4 regions of the Neobacillus sp. GCM10023253 genome follow, and region 1 is predicted to be linked to each of the others. Evidence: riboswitches for the same ligand, from Rfam matches in the RefSeq annotation. Region 1 holds a riboswitch; each other region holds the start of a gene.
The links. A riboswitch is a leader RNA that binds a small molecule or an ion and turns the genes downstream of it on or off. The one in region 1 is predicted to bind cyclic di-GMP.

Region 1 (4,352 bases):
GCGACCAACGTCTTTTCCGTCAGTATCCTGAACTGCTCGATGCAAACATCTTTATACACTTTAACTCAATCTTTCCAGCCTTTAACCAAACCATGTACTATCGTACTCCGCGCTATTATACGTAGGGACTGTTCTCGTGCCTCATTTCAGTCGTTGCCCGCCATTTTCCCCTAACTTAACTATTGGTAATAATCGGATGGATTTGTGTCTTCTAGTACACCATTTTTTGAACCATAAGAACCGTCCCTCTGCCTCAAAGCTGACTCAGCACAGGCAATTGTGAGGCAAGAGAACCGTCCCCGTGCTTCAATCTGAGACTATTGATGTATTCCATTATTTTTTTAAAAAAGTTATTATATTTCGTTGTAATGGTTTAATGATGTTATAAAGTCTTGGAGTAGAGGGAAGGTATTTTTTGAAATGTCTTTGGATTCTTTGGTATTGGCTTTTTCAACGGCGGACATAGACTATGACATGTTAAAAAATTTAGGAATTTCGATTGGAATTTTGGCTGTATTTATTCTTTTTAGAAACCTGTTTACTAAATATGTGTTTCAGTTGATTGTAAAATTGACCCGCAAAACACCGACTGAATTTTTAACACAGATTTGTTTGAGTTTTGAACGTCCTTTAGGGTGGGCGTTTATTATTGTAGGTTTGTACCTGGCGATGGATTATTTCCCTTTTATGGAGCAGCAAAATGCGTTGTTTATCAAATTTTTGCGTTCGATGATCATTGTTTTAATTACGTGGGGATTGTTTAATTTGTCTTCTCCTAGCACAGGAATCTTGATCAGTGTTAATGAAAAAATGAACAATAAGATTGATTTGATTCTTCTTCCGTTTATTTCAAGGACCATTCGCGTCATTATTATCGCCATTAGTATCAGTATTATCGGGCAGGAGTTTAATTATGATGTCAATGGATTGGTTGCCGGCCTTGGCTTAGGGGGACTTGCCTTTGCTTTAGCGGCAAAGGAAGCTGTCGGGAATCTCATTGGCGGGGTCGTGATTGTCACGGAAAAACCATTTTCGATTGGAGAGTGGATCAAGACGCCGAGCGTAGAGGGGATCGTCGAAGATATCAATTTTAGAAGCACGAAGGTTCGAACCTTTAGCCAAGCTCTAGTGACGGTTCCAAATGCGACACTCGCGAACGAAGCGATTACGAACTGGAGCCGTATGGGAAAAAGAAAGATCGATTTTCACTTAGGACTTAACTATAAAACCACGAAGGAAGAATTGGAACGAGTAGTAAGGCGGATTGAACAATTGCTAAGGACGCATGAGGAAATCCACCCGGATACCATTATGGTCGCGTTCGACCACTATAACGAGAGCAGTCTTGATGTTCTAATCTACTTTTTCACAAACTCGACCGTTTGGGCAGAACACGTAAAAATCAAACACGAAATCAATCTAGAAATCATGGCGATACTAGAGGAAGAGGCAGTAGAAATAGCCTTCCCGAGCCGAACCCTCTACGTCACACCACAAACAAACGAAGTATTCCAAACAATGGGCTCTGTTGATTGAGTGATGCATGGGGACGGTTCTCGTGCATCATTTTTTGGAGCATAGTTGTGTTATTTAAGCGTTTGACAACTATTTTGATGCATAAGAACCGTCCCTCTGCATCATTTTAACGGGACCATCTACTCATTTTTTGTCGTTTATTATATATTTAAGTAGAAAATGATGGACGAGAGTCTTTTGGGTGTCGTTCTTCATTTGTAAAAGGCAAATCTATCGAAAGGTAGAGACGCAAAGTCACAGGCCTAAGGCGTATATCGCTATGGCGGCTGGGTTACCAAATGGAGAATCGCGAAAAGGCTCTAGCTTAATAGGGTTTATTTCGAGATTCTTCCTTTAAACATAAACTAGTTTAGGAGGAATTTTTTTATGGTAAAAAATGTTCAGTCATTCAAAAAGGTTCGCAATGTCCTTGCAACAAGCGTAATAGCTGCGGGATTTGTGTTCACTGGTGGAGTTGGTTCGGCGTTTGCGGAGGAACCCGTGACCACTGCTACACCAACAGAAGATACTGTTCAACAGGATCAGACGGTTCAGGTAGGACAAACTGTTGATGCAACTACTGAATCTGAATCAACCGATGCAGAGGCAACATCTTCGGTGGCATCCGAACCAACAACTACCGTGGATGCTGGGGCTGCAGCCGATACTACTGAAACAACAACCGATGCTGCGCAAACAGAGGGTACGACAGAAGTATCAGGTGAAGAACCATCTTTACTACCTGGAGATTTTCTCTACTTTGTAAAAAAATTAATGGAGAATGTTCAATTAGCGTTAACCTTTGATGAAGTAAAAGAGTCGGAACTGCTGGCTTCTTTCGCGGAGGAACGCATTAAAGAGGCGGAGGCATTGCTAGCTTCTGGCGAAGAGGAATTAGCCAATGAAACTCTTCAACAAGCGCTGGAACAACAAGAATTGGCTTTGGCCAAATATCAGCAAGGCGAGACGGTTGAGGATTCTCAGCCTGGGACGTCCGAAGATGAAACAGCGACTAACGATGAAGGTATAACTGTTGAAGGAGACGAAACGGCAGCACCTGTTGACCCAGTCCGGGCAGCGATTGAGGCTAAGTTTGCTGCTAACTTGTTAGCTTTGCAAACCGCCTTGGAAAAAGTGGACAACCCTCGTGCAAAAGAGGCATTAGCCAAGAACGTCAGCAAAGTACAAGAAAAGATTGAAAAGAAAATCAGCAAGAAGTTAGCGGAGTTGGAGCTTAAGCAGGAAAACACTGGGGACGACCAAGCCGCGGGCGAAGTGGAAGATGAAACCACCAATGTACAGCCTGTAGAAGGAAATATGGAGTCTACGGAAGATACCGCAAATACGGCAGATGTTGAAAAAGCCACGAATGAGGCTGCCGAGGAAACTGAGCAAAAGCCTCTTGAGAAAGTTAATGCAGTTGCAAAGACCACTGTAAATCAAGCTAAAGCAGAAGCACAAAAAATGGCAGAAAGCCAGCGCGAGGCGGCAGTTAAAATAGAGGAACAAAAACGTGCTGATGCGGCAAAACTAGCAGAGCAAAAACGTGAAGAGGCCGCAAAGCAGGCAGAGCAAGCGAAAGAACAAGCCAAAAAGGCTCTGGAGCAACAACGCGAAAAAGCACAGAAGCAAGCCGAACAAGCCAAAAGCGCCCAGGAAAACTCAAAGAAAACAGATGGTCAGTAAAAAGAATGATGCATGGGGACGGTTCTCATGCATCATTTTTCCTTTTTTGAGGCAAAAGAACCGTCCCCGTGCATCACCAGATCAGTCCCCATGCATCACCAGATCAGTCCCCATGCATCACCATTTTTTGTAATCTATTAAAATATGTGAATTTGAATTATAATTTTACTAAATTAATTCCTTGAAATGGGGATGTTTGCTATTTTCAGCTGGGCTGCCAAGGAGGATAACTGATTGATGAATTTGAATGTGGGCGTTAGTAGGAAAATTCCTGTGCCGCTTGTTTTGCTATGTATATTTTTTGCAATCTTACCCGACTTTTTAGATGACTACGAAACGTTTTACATCGACGACATGGCGTGGTTTGCATTGCTTTTCCCGTGCTTTATCTTTTCCTATTATCTAGGATTATATGGCGGAGTTTTTACTGGAATCATCCTCAATGCCTATCATTTAAGCTGGTTTTTTTATGAAAAAAAGTTCCACAGTGAAGATATGATCGATGAAAGCGCGGCACTGCATATTGGTATCTCTGTCATTACGCTATCCTGCTCAATTGGGGTAGGGGTATTAACGGACAAGCTCCAAAATAAACAGCTAAAAATACAAGAGTTAAATGAAAGACTAATGCAAATGGCTTTATATGATTCGTTGACAGGCCTTCCCAATCGACATTATTTTTTGAGGAAATTAGAGCATTCCTTAAGAAAAAAGAAACAGGCTTGTCTGATGTTTATTGATTTGGATGGCTTTAAAAGGGTGAATGATCAGTATGGCCACGAGGCCGGGGATGAGGTTCTAATAGAGGTTTCTCGAAAACTAAAAGAATTAGAAGATGAGGATGTTTTTGTGAGCCGACTTGGCGGTGATGAGTTCACAGTGTTGCTTAAAGGCGCAAACACCCATCAAGCGGAGGCTCTAGCAAACCGGATCTTAAAACTTTTGCAGCTAAGCGTCAACGATTGCAGGGTCTCCGCCAGCATCGGCATCGCCGTCTGCCAGCCAGACGACACCCCCGCCACCATCCTAAAAAGCGCAGACTCCGCCATGTACAACGCCAAACTTGCCGGCAAAAACGCAGTATATGTGGTTTGAAATAGTGATGCATGGGGACGGTTCTCATGCATCATTTTTGGACCGTCGCTGATGCA
Region 2 (4,352 bases), on a different contig from region 1:
CAACAGTCCACCACAGGGCATCACCATAACTGTCAAAGCTAGGTTCAATCCAGGCCATTGGGATGGCTGTCAAAAATAACAACGCAATAACGGTTATAAATAATTTATCAAAACGGTATTTTTCAATCAAAAGATCTAGAAGCGAATTATTTCTTTTCACAACGAGGATGAGCCGGACCAAGCGGATTAGGCGGATTAAACGAAGGGTTCTAAATATTTGATCAACGGGTATTAGTGCAAGTAGTTCTATCGGATGATTTTTGACAAATTCCCATTTATTTTTGCTTAACATCAACCGTATCACATAATCGACAGCGAAAAGCCCCCATACAAACCAGCCCAAAACATAATCTTCCCGCTCGGGCAATTCAGCTGCCAAGGAAAAAATAATCAGACCCGCTAACAGACATTCATAAACAAAACCAATCTTCCTTTTCAGCTTACCTCCCCCCTTTCTAAAAAAAATTCCCCATTTACCTAATTAATTTTAAGGGAAAAGCTTTGTAGAATACAAGGTTTAATGATGCATGGGAATGATGCATGGGGACGGTTCTCGTGCATCACTTCCACTTTTGGAAATAAAACATATCCCTATTTATCTTCCTATCTGTTATAATTGCTATGTTTTTTATCGCTTTTTCATTTCAGGAGGTTCTCCTATGAATCAATTATTGCAATTAAACACGATATTTATCAGTATTATAATAGAAGCAATTCCTTTTATTGTGATTGGAGCTTTTGTTGCGGCTTTAATAGAAGTTTTTGTGTCGGAGAATATGATTGTTCGCATCATGCCGAAAAATAAGATTCTTTCGGTGATAACTGCTAGTTTCGTAGGCGCAATATTTCCAGGATGTGAATGCGGGATTGTTCCAATTACGAAAAGGTTAGTCGAAAAAGGTGTGGCCCTTCCTGCCGCGATTTCGTTTATGCTCACGGGACCGATTATCAATCCGATCGTTCTTTTTTCAACGTATATCGCATTTGGTAATAGCTGGACGATGGTTTGGTACCGTGCCGGGTTTGCCATTGTGGTTTCGATTTTAGTCGGGATTGTTCTTTCTTTCGTGATCAAGACAAACCAGTTAAGGCTGAATGCGGATGAACATGTTCATGTCCATGACCATTCGAAACAAAATACGAAGCAAAAATTGGTCAGCGTGATTACTCATACCATCGATGAATTTTTCCACGTCGGGAAGTACTTGGTGATGGGTTCGTTAATCGCTTCAGCGATGCAAACCTTTATCCCGACTTCTACGTTGGCGGCACTTGGACATTCAAAAGTAGCGGGTGTTCTTGTCATGATGGCACTGGCGTTCATTTTGTCGATTTGTTCTGAAGCGGATGCTTTTGTTGCTTCGTCATTCAGAAACACGTTTTCACAAAGTTCCATCGTGACGTTCTTAGTATTCGGTGCGATGGTTGACATCAAGAACCTGCTGATGATGTTTGGTACGTTTAAGCCAAAATTCGTCATCCTGCTTGTTTCGTTAATTTCAGCATTCGTATTTATCGGTTCACTATTACTGTAAAGGAGGGAAGAAAATGTTTCGCGTCGTGATTTTATTATTGTTTACCAACTTGTTTTTCTATTTGCATTTATCAGGAAACATTTCGAAGTATATTAATATGAAGTATTCCTTTCTTTCCTACAGTATGATTTATGCCCTATTCTTCCTAACTATTGTAGAAGGAATCAGATGGTACCTTAAAGAGAAAAAATCAGAGATAGAATTGGAATGTCATGAATGCCATCATGATCATTCACATGACCATAAAAAGCCTTCTTTTGGAAAAAAGCTAAAAAGAACGGTTTCGTATACGATGATTGTTCTTCCCGCTTTGACAGGTGTGTTTTTGCCGGTAGCGACCCTAGATTCACAATTAGTTAATGCCAAAGGATTTAGTTTTCCTACTTTAGAGGACGGGGCCGACCGTTATGGCATGCATCAAATATTAAATCCCGACATGAGTAAATTTATGGGCCAGGATGCATTTACGGATTTAGTCAAAAAGGAATTCAAATCGTATAAAGGAAATGACCATATTACCTTAACAGATGAGGACTATTTAAAAGGCCTGGAAGTCATCTACAATTTTTCCGGGGAATTTGTTGGGAAAACCATGACGATGAAGGGTTTTTCATATAACGGTCCGGGGTTAAATGGCAACCAAATCTTTTTATTCCGATTTGGGATTATTCACTGTATTGCTGACTCTGGTGTGTTCGGAATGATGATTCAATTTCCTGAAAATGTCCACATCCCAAATGATCAGTGGTACGAAGTAACGGGAACGATGGACACGATGTATTATCAACCTTTTAAAATGAAAATCCCTATTTTAAAAGTGACGGATTATAAAATTATTTCACAACCGAAAGATGCGTATGTTTATCGGAATAGTTTTTAATATAAAAAAAAGAAAGCTCCAAGCACTTTAAAAAGTCCTTGGAGCTTTCTTTTTCGAGTGGCTTCTGCGCCTCTAATCAGAAATGCCAGTCTGGAAAAACGTCTTTTTTCTATCATAGCGTTCTAAGGCAACCAAAAATAACCTTCTTTTCAACAATTCTTTTTCTAACAATTTGTAATTTTTGTCGGCCATTTTTAGTAAAGCTGTTATGTACCTCTCTATAATATTTTCATCACTAAGTTCCACCACGTCCATTTCAAGTTCGTTGTCATAAGCAAGTGTAGTCAAATGAAATCCCCCTAAAATATCTACTATTTTAGGCAGCTCAGCCATCCTAGTTTCATCGAACCCTTAGACCTGTAGCTTTGCGTCCCAATCTTTCGAGTGGTTTGCCTTTATCTAAATAAACTAATTATTTATATTATATTACAATTTTTTCAAATATTACATAAAAATATTTTTTATGGTAAACATAAACTAAGAAAAGTGACAATTATAAATTTGATTCCATTGTTAACATCCCTGCCAGCTTTCTTGTTGGCAGGGATGTTAAATAAAACTTTTAATTTTTTAAGCGTCCAGTTTGGGTTTGAATTGATTATGTTATGAAAAAAATAATCAAATTGAATTCAATTCCCATGATTTAATTTCTTACCACTTTTTCATTCTTTTTGCCTTCATCTATTGGCCCAGGTGCAATACTTTGGTCATTGGCTGTCAAATCGATGCCATAATCTTTAGCAAACACCATATGAGTTTCCACTAGTACGTCCTTTGAGTTTTCGTCTAAATTGAAAACCCTGGCACCGCGCAATCTGTTTCGATCAGCCCCCGAAAGGCCGTATGCACCAAAACCAGTGCTGCCGGAATAGCCGAGCAGGATTCCATAATAGTTACCCATATAAGTATTTACGTGGTCATGTCCGCAGAAGACCCCCTTGACATCTCCTCTTTCCAGCATAGCTGAAAACATTCCGCTGTTGATTGGCCCTGGGCATTCCTCTTCATTTCTTTCTCCAACAATATTATGTTTGTTTACAGCATTTGCGTGATCAGCATCTGTTCTTCCGTCCACACTTCCGAACCACATAAATCTATGTTCCCAAAGCGGGATATGAATAAATACAAGCGATGGAACCTTATGCCCCCACTGCTGCTCAAGTTTTTTCGATGTCTCATAATACCAGTTGACCTGGTTCATACGAAGCCAGTCCCATGTCGGGTATCCTTTAAAATCTTGTCCCGCAATCGTTTGAGGGGCATATCTTCCACTGTCAAGCAACCAAAGGTTGAATGCCGCATCTGTACCTTTTGAATTTTTGATAAGAAGATTCATGTTTCCAGTACCCGTTATGTCTTTTACCCCAGGTGTGTTCATATTGTATCGGTAAGACATATAAATGCCCAGCATGTCCTCCTCATTTAGGCCGCTTTTTGGAGTGGAATCCTCATCATGATTTCCGTATGTAATGGCCCACTTAATCCCTCTTTGCTCCATCGGCTGCGCCACATTGTTTATGGCTTGTTTCATTTCGGTAGGAGTGTCACAGCCACCAGTGATGTTGTCTCCGTTTAGGACCACAAAATCCGGTTTCTCTGTATCGAGGACTTTTTCCATCAACTGTATGGTACGGCGGTCAATATTTTCATCATCCTGTGTATCATTAAACTGAACAATCTTGAATTTGCCGTCTGGATTAAATTGAAGTTTCATATCATCATTTAATTCGGCATAGGCTGTCCCAGAAAACAAATCTTTTGGAAGGCCAGCTGCTCCCAATGTTAAGGCAAGTGTGCCTATTCCCCCTATTTTGATAAATTTTCTTCTGTCCATCTCCTTGTGTGACTCCTGATTACTCATTACAAAACCTCCTCAAGTCTTTTTATTAAATATTAAAAAAGTACCTATTAATAAAATAGCAAGGAGATTTTAATTC
Region 3 (4,352 bases), on a different contig from region 1:
TTTCGTGAATCACTGCTCCAATCCCATGTCCGATAAAGTCGCGGACAACCGCGAGTCCTTCACTTTCCACATAAGTCTGAATGGCATGACCGATATCGCCAATCCGGTTGCCTGGAACCGCTTGTTCAATTCCCTTGTACAAGGCTTCCTTTGTGACTTTTAATAAATGCTCAGTCTCTTCGGAAACCTCGCCAACTGCGTAAGACCATGCTGAATCAGCCAAGGCCCCGTTGTAATTAACAACCATATCAATCGTGACGATGTCCCCTTCCTGCAATGGTTCTTTGCGCGGGAAGCCATGGCAGATTTCATCGTTAATACTTGCGCATGTTGCGTATTCGTAGCCCTTATAACCTTTTTGTTCCGGAGTGGCATTATGCTTTTTTAAAAATCCCTCTACAAACTGATCAATTTCCCAAGTGGTAATCCCTGGCTTAATCATTTTGGCAATTTCTTTGTGACAGGCAGCGAGGATTTCTCCTGCCTTTTTCATTGCTTCGATTTCTCGTTGTGACTTTAAGACAATCATGTAATGTTCCCCTGCCTTTTTGAATAAATTCTTTTGTCTGGAGACCTATTTGTGCGAATGCTGGTATATAAAAACGATTACTATATGACATTTTTGGCAACACTTTAATATTAACGCTAACGGACTTATTTTTCAAAACTACTTTCTCAATGTAAAAACTAATTATGCAAATTTCGATAATTTGCCATATTCCTTTGTTCTTAATATGGTACTCTCAAATTCTTTTTGATAGAATGATGTTATAAATTATTTTTAGGTGTGTGAGAATCCATGATAGGTGACCGCGTAAAGAAATTCCGCCAAGAGAAGAAGATGTCACTTTCTGAACTAGCAGAGCAGGCAGGAGTTGCAAAATCCTATTTAAGCTCGCTTGAGAGAAACCTTCAAAAAAATCCGTCCATACAGTTTCTTGAAAAGATTGCCGGTGTATTAAACATTCCGGTTGAGCATTTAATACATGAGCAGATTGACAAGACGGCATTGGACAATGATTGGATGAATTTAGTAAAGGAAGCCATGACCTCCGGTGTTTCAAAAGATCAATTCCGCGAGTTCTTGGAATTTAATAAATGGCGGAACAATCAAAACAATAGTTAAAATGTACAAAAAAAACATCCTACAAAAATTCTTAATTTTTGTAGGATGTTTTTTCATTTTGGTATGTAACAAATTGTTCTGATTGGTGATTACCGCTTAGGAAATTTCGAATATCTTCTACCGATAATCCAATCCTCTTAGCTTCCATAATTAGTACTAGCCAATCCTTGTCAAGCTTCTCCATCTGCTCAATCTCCAAATTCATACTAACAACCCCCTAAAATACTTACCCGTATTTCAGGCAGCCCGGCCATCATAGCTTCTCTCTATTTCCACCTTAGACCCTCGGCTTTGCGTCCTTGATTTTCACCAAGTTTGCCTTTTTCTGAAAAATAACTGTCTATTTATTATTTCATCAGTTCATCTTTTCTAGGACTAAATTCACACTAACTATTTAGTAAGTTCATTATAACTAGTCCTTTTATAACAAAGTGTTAGTTTTTGTCAGCATTTTTAATATTCTAAACCCCTTTTTTAGACATTTTTTGACAAACTCCCGCATTTTTTCCTCTAATTCCCATTGCCTGAAAATGGAATATATAAATAATAGAGCATTTGAAGTCGAATATCCTCCTAATTTATGGGAAGAAAATTTTCCTTCTTTATTTTTGGCTCTGATTTTATGACGAAAACATTTGTCTAATTTGTGACGATTAGCATATAATATTAACAACATGATAATATACGGAATATTGTCAATATTCAAAATAAAATAGAGGTGATAGGCATTGACCATTGTTCATGTGTTAAACTTTTCAATCCCCATTGCTTTTATGGTATTTGCAGGTTATTTCTTAGACCGCATGTGCAAGCCTGCCAAATTTGAAGAAAAAGCTGGTGAAGAGGAATTGTAAAAATTCTCTCCTCGCCAGCTTTTTTTTACTAATCAGAATTTATTTAAACCGTTTTTCTACCTTTTGTTCGTAATTTTTGAAAATGGACGAATTTGTTTTCGCCCCTCGTTTTGACATCAATTGATTAAAGCGAAGGAGCTTTTCATTTAACTTTTTTTGCAAATCTTCCTTCTTACCGCTGTCGTCACATTTTTTGATGAGATCCTCGATGGTCATCATCTCTTTGCGTAAATGGTTTTCCTCTTCTGAAAAGCCTGCATTTTTCATGATTTTGTAAGCCATGCGCAGTTCTTCTGGAATACCTGATAAATCTTCAAGCTTCAGCAGTTTTCCATATCCAGGAAGATTATCAAATTCTCCATCTTTGTATGCTTTTTTAATCCGATCTTCTGAGACAATATGAAACATATCCATGTTATTGCCCTCCTTTTTTAGCATACTCACTAGATTTATTATAACAAAGGTCCATTTTGGTTGAAAAATAAATCGGTAATGATTTCAGCTTTATTGGGGCATGCTACAAGCGATAACGAAAGGAGTGTTAGACTTGGCACGTGGAGAACATTTTAATCATAAAAACAAAAACCATCCGGGTGAATTCCCCAAGAACACCATGACCGAGAGTCATGCTGAGCAGGCAATTGGGGATGAAGAATTTATTGTCACCCAGGAGGCCTTTAAAAATAGAATTGAGGAAGAGGACACGCCGCAGGATACCGCCCGCCTGCTTCCTGAGCAGACAGAGTAAAAGGCGTGAAGAGTTTTCACGCCTTTTTACTCTGTTTATTTTTCGAAGCTTAATTTCTTCATAAACTGAGAAAATTCCAGGGTTTTCAGCCATTCTGCCAGTCTTTCGATATCCTTCGAGAAGATGCGGTCCTGCTTAATGGATGCCACCTGCTCACGACCTTTTTCATAGAAGTTCTTCGTATGGGTCGCCATTTTCTCTACACCGCGATATTCGACGGCCTGCATGGCGCAAATCATCTCAATCGCAAGGACCCTGCGAGTGTTTTGGATGATTTGATGTGCATGCCTTGATGCTATCGTCCCCATGCTGACATGATCCTCTTGGTTTGCCGATGATGGAATGGAATCCACACTAGCTGGATGTGCCAAAGTTTTATTTTCTGAAACAAGTGCAGCCGCTGCATACTGCATAATCATTGCCCCTGATTGCAGGCCTGGCTGCGGGCTTAAAAACGGCGGCAGATCGCTTAATTGCGGATTAACTAACCGTTCCACACGACGTTCCGAAATATTAGCAAGCTCTGCTACTGCGATTTTCATAAAGTCCATTGCAAAAGCAATTGGCTGCCCGTGGAAGTTTCCACCGGAGATGACCTTTTCCCCATCATCAAAAATTAGTGGATTGTCAGTCGCCGCGTTCATTTCGATTTCTAGCTTTTCTTTTACATAATCAAGCGCCTGCCAGGAAGCACCTTGAACCTGCGGGATGCAGCGAAGAGAGTAAGCATCCTGAACCCTCAGTTCTCCCTGCATCGTTGTTAATAAGCTGTCACTCAAATAGCGGCGGATTCTTGCTGCTGTATCAATCTGCTGCTGGTAGCCTCTGGCCACTTGAACCTCTTCTGCAAAAGCATCGAGAATTCCATTTAACCCTTCAATCGTCATGGAAGCAATCAGTTCGCTCTCAAAAGCAAGCTGCTCTGCTTCTAGGTATCCGACGACCCCCATAGCTGTCATGGCTTGCGTTCCGTTAATGAGAGCAAGACCTTCTTTAGCCTCAAGTGTTAGCGGGAAAAGACCTTCCTGCTGAAGTGCAATGCCTGCTTCCACACGCTCGCCTTTATAGAATACTTCGCCTTCACCTACAACAACTAATGCCAAATGGGATAATGGCGCCAAATCCCCGCTAGCACCTAATGAACCCTGCTGCGGAATAACCGGAATAATGTCTTTGTTAGCCAGCTCAATCAGTCTTTCAATGACTACCGGACGAATGCCTGAGTAACCTTTTAACAGGGCATTGGCACGAAGAACGACCATTGCTTTTGACGCCACTTCTGGGAATGGCTCCCCTATTCCACAGGCATGCGAGCGGATTAAATTCAACTGCAGATCCTGCACATGTTCTTTATCAATAAGTACATCGCTGAACTTTCCAAACCCGGTATTGATTCCATAAACCACTCTACGCTCAGAAACAATTCGTTCCACCGCTTCCCGGCTCTTCGCTGCAGCCTCCATGCTTTGTTCCGAAGCGCCAACCTTTTGGCCACGGTACAATACTTCCTTCATTTGCTCTAATGTTAGACTGTTACCTGTTAATGTGATCATTTCTCTCCACTCCTCTATTACTTTAGTAAGATAAAGAAAGAGGCTGGATTCCATTTCTGATTAGATTTGGA
Region 4 (4,352 bases), on a different contig from region 1:
TCAGGTCGAATTTCTTGTAACCCCAAAATACCAAGGCATTAAAGTTAATATTAAGTTCAATGAAGTAAAGGTTTATCCTGAAGGCTTTGCGGCTTATATCAACCTTGTCATGGATAATAATTTAAAAGTTATTAATAAGGACTTAATCGATAAACGCATTTTAATTCAAGACATCGGCGGCCTCTCCACGGACATCGCCGTCATTAAAAACCGCAATGTCGACGATGACAAGGCGCAAGGGTTTAATCTTGGGGTATCCGAATCGCTAGAAATGATTCGTGAGGAAATTCGTAAAAAACACGGTGTGGAGCTCGACAGCCGCCGCGATGTCGTAGAAATTATTACGAAGAAAAACGACCGTAATCACATCATGGTGAAAGGAAGCCGGACAAGTGTCCATGACATCACCGACCGCATCCTGCTAGACCTTGCGAAAAAGCAATACCGCTTGCTGCGTAATGTCTGGTCTAAGAACTCGCAGACGGAAATCTGCTACTTTGTCGGCGGCGGGTCCATCATTTTAAAGGAATATTTAAAAGCATTGAATAACGGTTTAGATGGTTTTAACATCGATTTCTTTGAGGACGAGAAGGAAAGCATTTGGATGATGTCGAATGCTTATTATAAGTTAATTACGGATTTTGTTCGTAAAACTGAGAAGCAAAGGGCTGCCCAAGATAAAGCACCAGTAAAAAGTTAATTTTAGGGTGATTCTATGAAAAAGGCATCCGAAAACGAAATCAAAAGGGGCCAAGCTGTATCCTTCCGCATCCCTTCTGATACTCCGGATCACATATTAAAACAGCTTCAAAAAATTAAGGAAACAGAACGCCGGAATTTTTCCAGCAAAATTGCTTCGTTTGTTATGGAGGGTGTAAGCCAGTCCTTTTCCCGGGAAAAGGAAACGGTCACCATCCCCCTCCCCAAGGGGCTAACGAAAGCACAGCGTGATTGGCTGAAGCACGAGCATTCCGAAGCACTGCTGGGAAGCATTCTTTATCAGTTGATTTCCGACCCGGTAAGGTCGACCGCACTGCTGGCCTCGTTGAACAGCAAGGCTGTAGATATTGATGAGGCGTTGTACCTGCAGGAGACTACGGCCTTCCCTGCCCCAGAGCCACTTTCTTTTTCGGAGAGCCCTTTTGAAGAAGAAATAGCTGCAGGAATTGACTTGGCTGATGATGATTTGGACGAGTTTGCTTTCGAGACCATCGACCAGGCCATGTCCCCTACTGAGGATGAAGCCGACGAGAAGGATCTTGATGCCGATGACCTGCTGGGCGGGTTTTTGGCGAGTATGAATAAATAAGGATTAAGATGAGGCACCTTGGTGATGAGGTGCCTTTTGCTATGGTTTAGCATCCAATATTACCAGTATTTTACAATTTTAATAGGGTTATAGCTTAAAAGAATAGAAATTAAGTAGATTAGGAGGGATGAAAATTCATATGAAGGTGTGTATACAGGTAATTATGGGGATTATTATTGGCTGGCTCCTGTTAAATGTCATGGGGCTTGAACAAGCGGAATTGTTTAAACTTGTGTATCAATACTTAAATTCGACGCTGGCTTATTTTATTGTTGTGGTGGTTGTGCCTACTATTTGCTTTACTTTTTTTCGTAAATTTAAGGTTTTTGGGGTTGCTGTTGCGGTAACGATGGTGGGGATGTTTGTGGTGGTTTATGTAGCGCTGAATACAGGAAGTATTGGGTTTTAGAAATTTTAAAGAGGTGGTCTAAACCACCCCCTTTGGGTCTAATGAAACAATTTTGAAAAAATACTTTTTAGCGAATTCCCTTTTTTAAAATAAATCTCTTCTCGCACCTTTTCATTGATAGCCTGCCAAAGCATGATTTCCACGTCCGAGAGCTGCTTGGATTCCTCCACTTTTAGGAAAGCGGCAAAATAGTCTAACGGCACTCCGTAAAATCTTGAAATATCCGCCATGATCTCAAACGAAACTGACTTACGATCCCCTTTTTCAAGCATGCTTAAATATTGAAGGGTGATCCCAGTCCCCTTTGCAACTTCTTCAAGTCGTAAATTTCTTTCTAACCGTAATCGTCTTAACTCCTGCCCCAATGGAGTGGCCATAGTATACCTCCTTCCCCTACTCAATTTCCGAGCTGTATTTAATCGTTAAGATATAGTACCAGCTAACGGCTGCTTCAAATAATGTGATCATAAGTTCTTCTGATTTTCTAGGAATTTTAAAATATCTTTGTAGTTGATAATGAAGCAGCTCGTGAAAAATAGTTTGTAATTGCTCCGGGTAATCCATTTTTTCGTCGATGATAATCATTTTTTTCTCAGGATAATAAATACCCTTTATATCTTTCAAATCCATAAAAACAATAGGGATCTTATATTTTCTCACTATCTTCTTCGTTAATAAATTTATCTGGGATTGATTAATCGACATAAACTGCTTATGCAGGTATCCAATGATTGTATAGTAGGTAAGAAAAAGAATGAGTACTAGATTAACCTCAAGCTGATTGAAAAAAGATAGTATAGGGAATATAACCGCTACTTCAAACATCATAGGTCCAAACCGGTCCAAAAATAACTTACTGGATACTGCCCCAGTCTCCAGATAAACATAGACATATTTCAGAACGATGCTCAGAGTCAACATAAGCAGCATAGTTAGGTATCTAGCTAAATAAGTCTTGTCACTATATTCATTATAAATCTCGTTACAGATAATGATAGTGATTATATACATGGTGAGCAAGGATATCCTAGCTTGGATACTGCCTCTTTTTTGAATGAAACTGGCTACGAAACAATCAACAAGCAGATAAATGAAACCATAAACAATGGAGAAACGGTCAAATATTAATAAAGATAATATTACATGAAAAAAGGAATAGCCGAAACCGGAAAAAACCTTCAGATTAACTTGGTCAAACAGGACCATAATGCAAAGAAAGAAAACAATATTCCATTCCAGCTCTTTGGGGAAAACAATAAATAAATCTGTCAAAACTATGGAAGGAATCAAGAAGAACAAATAGATATGCTGCCGCCTGAAATGATTCATGACGATTCTCCTGTTAATCAGTACTTTTATACCATTTTTAATTATGTTACTTGAGAAAATTTACAAGTTAAATAATTATTTTTCTACAAAAAATTAAAATTTTGACGGATTTTGTCATTCTAAAATCATTCAATTCCACTATCGTTTAATATATTCTTAATATAGAAGGGTGTAATACTCCAACTTTATTTTCCTCCTATTTTTTAAAACGCACTAACAAAGTTTAGTGCTCTTTTTTATAAATGGGAATGAAATTTGCAAATCTAGCATGAATTATGTCGTAGGAAAAAAACACCATTAAACTATAGTTTAATCTATAATGAATTCATAGAAACGATATTTTTATATTAAAGTGGCCACGCAATATTACAAAATATCGTGAATTAAAGGATGTAATGATAGTTTTTAAATTGGATTTACATCCTTTACTTGGGGAAGCTTTGAAGTATAGCCTTAAATTGGACACTTGGGCTATATGGAGCTAGTAGTGTAACCGGCCCTCTTAGGTTTTAATAAAAACTTTTCTAAGAGGAGAGAGGTCTATGAAGAGGATTTTATCAGGGGTAGCAGCAGGAGCTTTAGCTCTAGGACTTATGGCAAGTTCAGCGTTTGCTGCAGTAACATTCGACTCATCATCAGGAATAGGTTTTGTGGGTAAAGGTGATGTTCAAACTGCTTTAGGCTACAATAATGCCCAAATGCAGAAAGAGGCTAATAATCTCGTTTTCACGTATAAAGCGGAAGATACTTATGCAATAACGGTCACATGGGATACTGGTGAGGGTACAAAGGGGGAGCAAACACATTATGTAACGCATGAAAGAACCTCTTCTATTGATAGCAATGTTTCATACGATCCAAGAAAAGCTAACCAATATACTGGTTTTAATCTGAAAGGATACGAAGGCATTTTAACGGAGGTTGGTGACATCCCTACAATTGGGGAAGAGTTCCCAGGGAAATCAGGGCATATTGTGACTAACGTTGAGAAAGTTTCAACTACCGGCACATTATATGTAAATGGGATTGCTATTCAGTAATACTCTGATTGTGTTTGCAGACTTTGCATGTGAGAGAAGGTGCTCTTAAGGGGTATCTTCTTTTTTGGATTGAATGAGATTCTACAATTCTTTAATAACTTTTGGGGGTTTTGTTGAATTTTGCCGAAAACTAGTTGGAACATGTCGAAGGGAAAAAATACCTATAAACTATAGTTTAAATTATAATATTTTCATAGATATATAGTTCTATAAACAGAACACACCCTATAAAGGTGATATCGATATAGGGGTTAATGGGAAGAGG

Region 2: another riboswitch for cyclic di-GMP. It lies ahead of ACFPA1_RS07650 (hypothetical protein); the one in region 1 lies ahead of ACFPA1_RS23570 (DUF5667 domain-containing protein).
Region 3: another riboswitch for cyclic di-GMP. It lies ahead of ACFPA1_RS25595 (anti-repressor SinI family protein); the one in region 1 lies ahead of ACFPA1_RS23570 (DUF5667 domain-containing protein).
Region 4: another riboswitch for cyclic di-GMP. It lies ahead of ACFPA1_RS23965 (hypothetical protein); the one in region 1 lies ahead of ACFPA1_RS23570 (DUF5667 domain-containing protein).

What each region holds. Positions count from the first base shown of each region.
Region 1 is NZ_JBHSHV010000026.1:193,287-197,638, reverse strand. Features, by position in the region: gene ACFPA1_RS23580 (staygreen family protein) at 1-125, shown strand, start outside; gene ACFPA1_RS23575 (mechanosensitive ion channel family protein) at 421-1,536, shown strand; cyclic di-GMP riboswitch class I at 1,730-1,815, shown strand; gene ACFPA1_RS23570 (DUF5667 domain-containing protein) at 1,903-3,201, shown strand; gene ACFPA1_RS23565 (GGDEF domain-containing protein) at 3,439-4,296, shown strand.
Region 2 is NZ_JBHSHV010000006.1:32,944-37,295, forward strand. Features, by position in the region: gene ACFPA1_RS07635 (potassium channel family protein) at 1-343, opposite strand, end outside; gene ACFPA1_RS07640 (permease) at 642-1,535, shown strand; gene ACFPA1_RS07645 (TIGR03943 family putative permease subunit) at 1,549-2,415, shown strand; gene ACFPA1_RS07650 (hypothetical protein) at 2,488-2,703, opposite strand; cyclic di-GMP riboswitch class I at 2,732-2,819, opposite strand; gene ACFPA1_RS07655 (metallophosphoesterase family protein) at 3,059-4,276, opposite strand.
Region 3 is NZ_JBHSHV010000028.1:76,907-81,258, forward strand. Features, by position in the region: gene map (type I methionyl aminopeptidase) at 1-529, opposite strand, end outside; gene ACFPA1_RS25590 (helix-turn-helix domain-containing protein) at 800-1,126, shown strand; gene ACFPA1_RS25595 (anti-repressor SinI family protein) at 1,158-1,331, opposite strand; cyclic di-GMP riboswitch class I at 1,364-1,456, opposite strand; gene ACFPA1_RS25600 (hypothetical protein) at 1,855-1,980, shown strand; gene ACFPA1_RS25605 (DUF1992 domain-containing protein) at 2,020-2,394, opposite strand; gene ACFPA1_RS25610 (hypothetical protein) at 2,519-2,728, shown strand; gene hutH (histidine ammonia-lyase) at 2,764-4,281, opposite strand.
Region 4 is NZ_JBHSHV010000027.1:80,368-84,719, forward strand. Features, by position in the region: gene ACFPA1_RS23940 (hypothetical protein) at 1-700, shown strand, start outside; gene ACFPA1_RS23945 (hypothetical protein) at 716-1,309, shown strand; gene ACFPA1_RS23950 (hypothetical protein) at 1,437-1,718, shown strand; gene ACFPA1_RS23955 (helix-turn-helix domain-containing protein) at 1,757-2,095, opposite strand; gene ACFPA1_RS23960 (hypothetical protein) at 2,112-3,047, opposite strand; cyclic di-GMP riboswitch class II at 3,472-3,553, shown strand; gene ACFPA1_RS23965 (hypothetical protein) at 3,590-4,087, shown strand.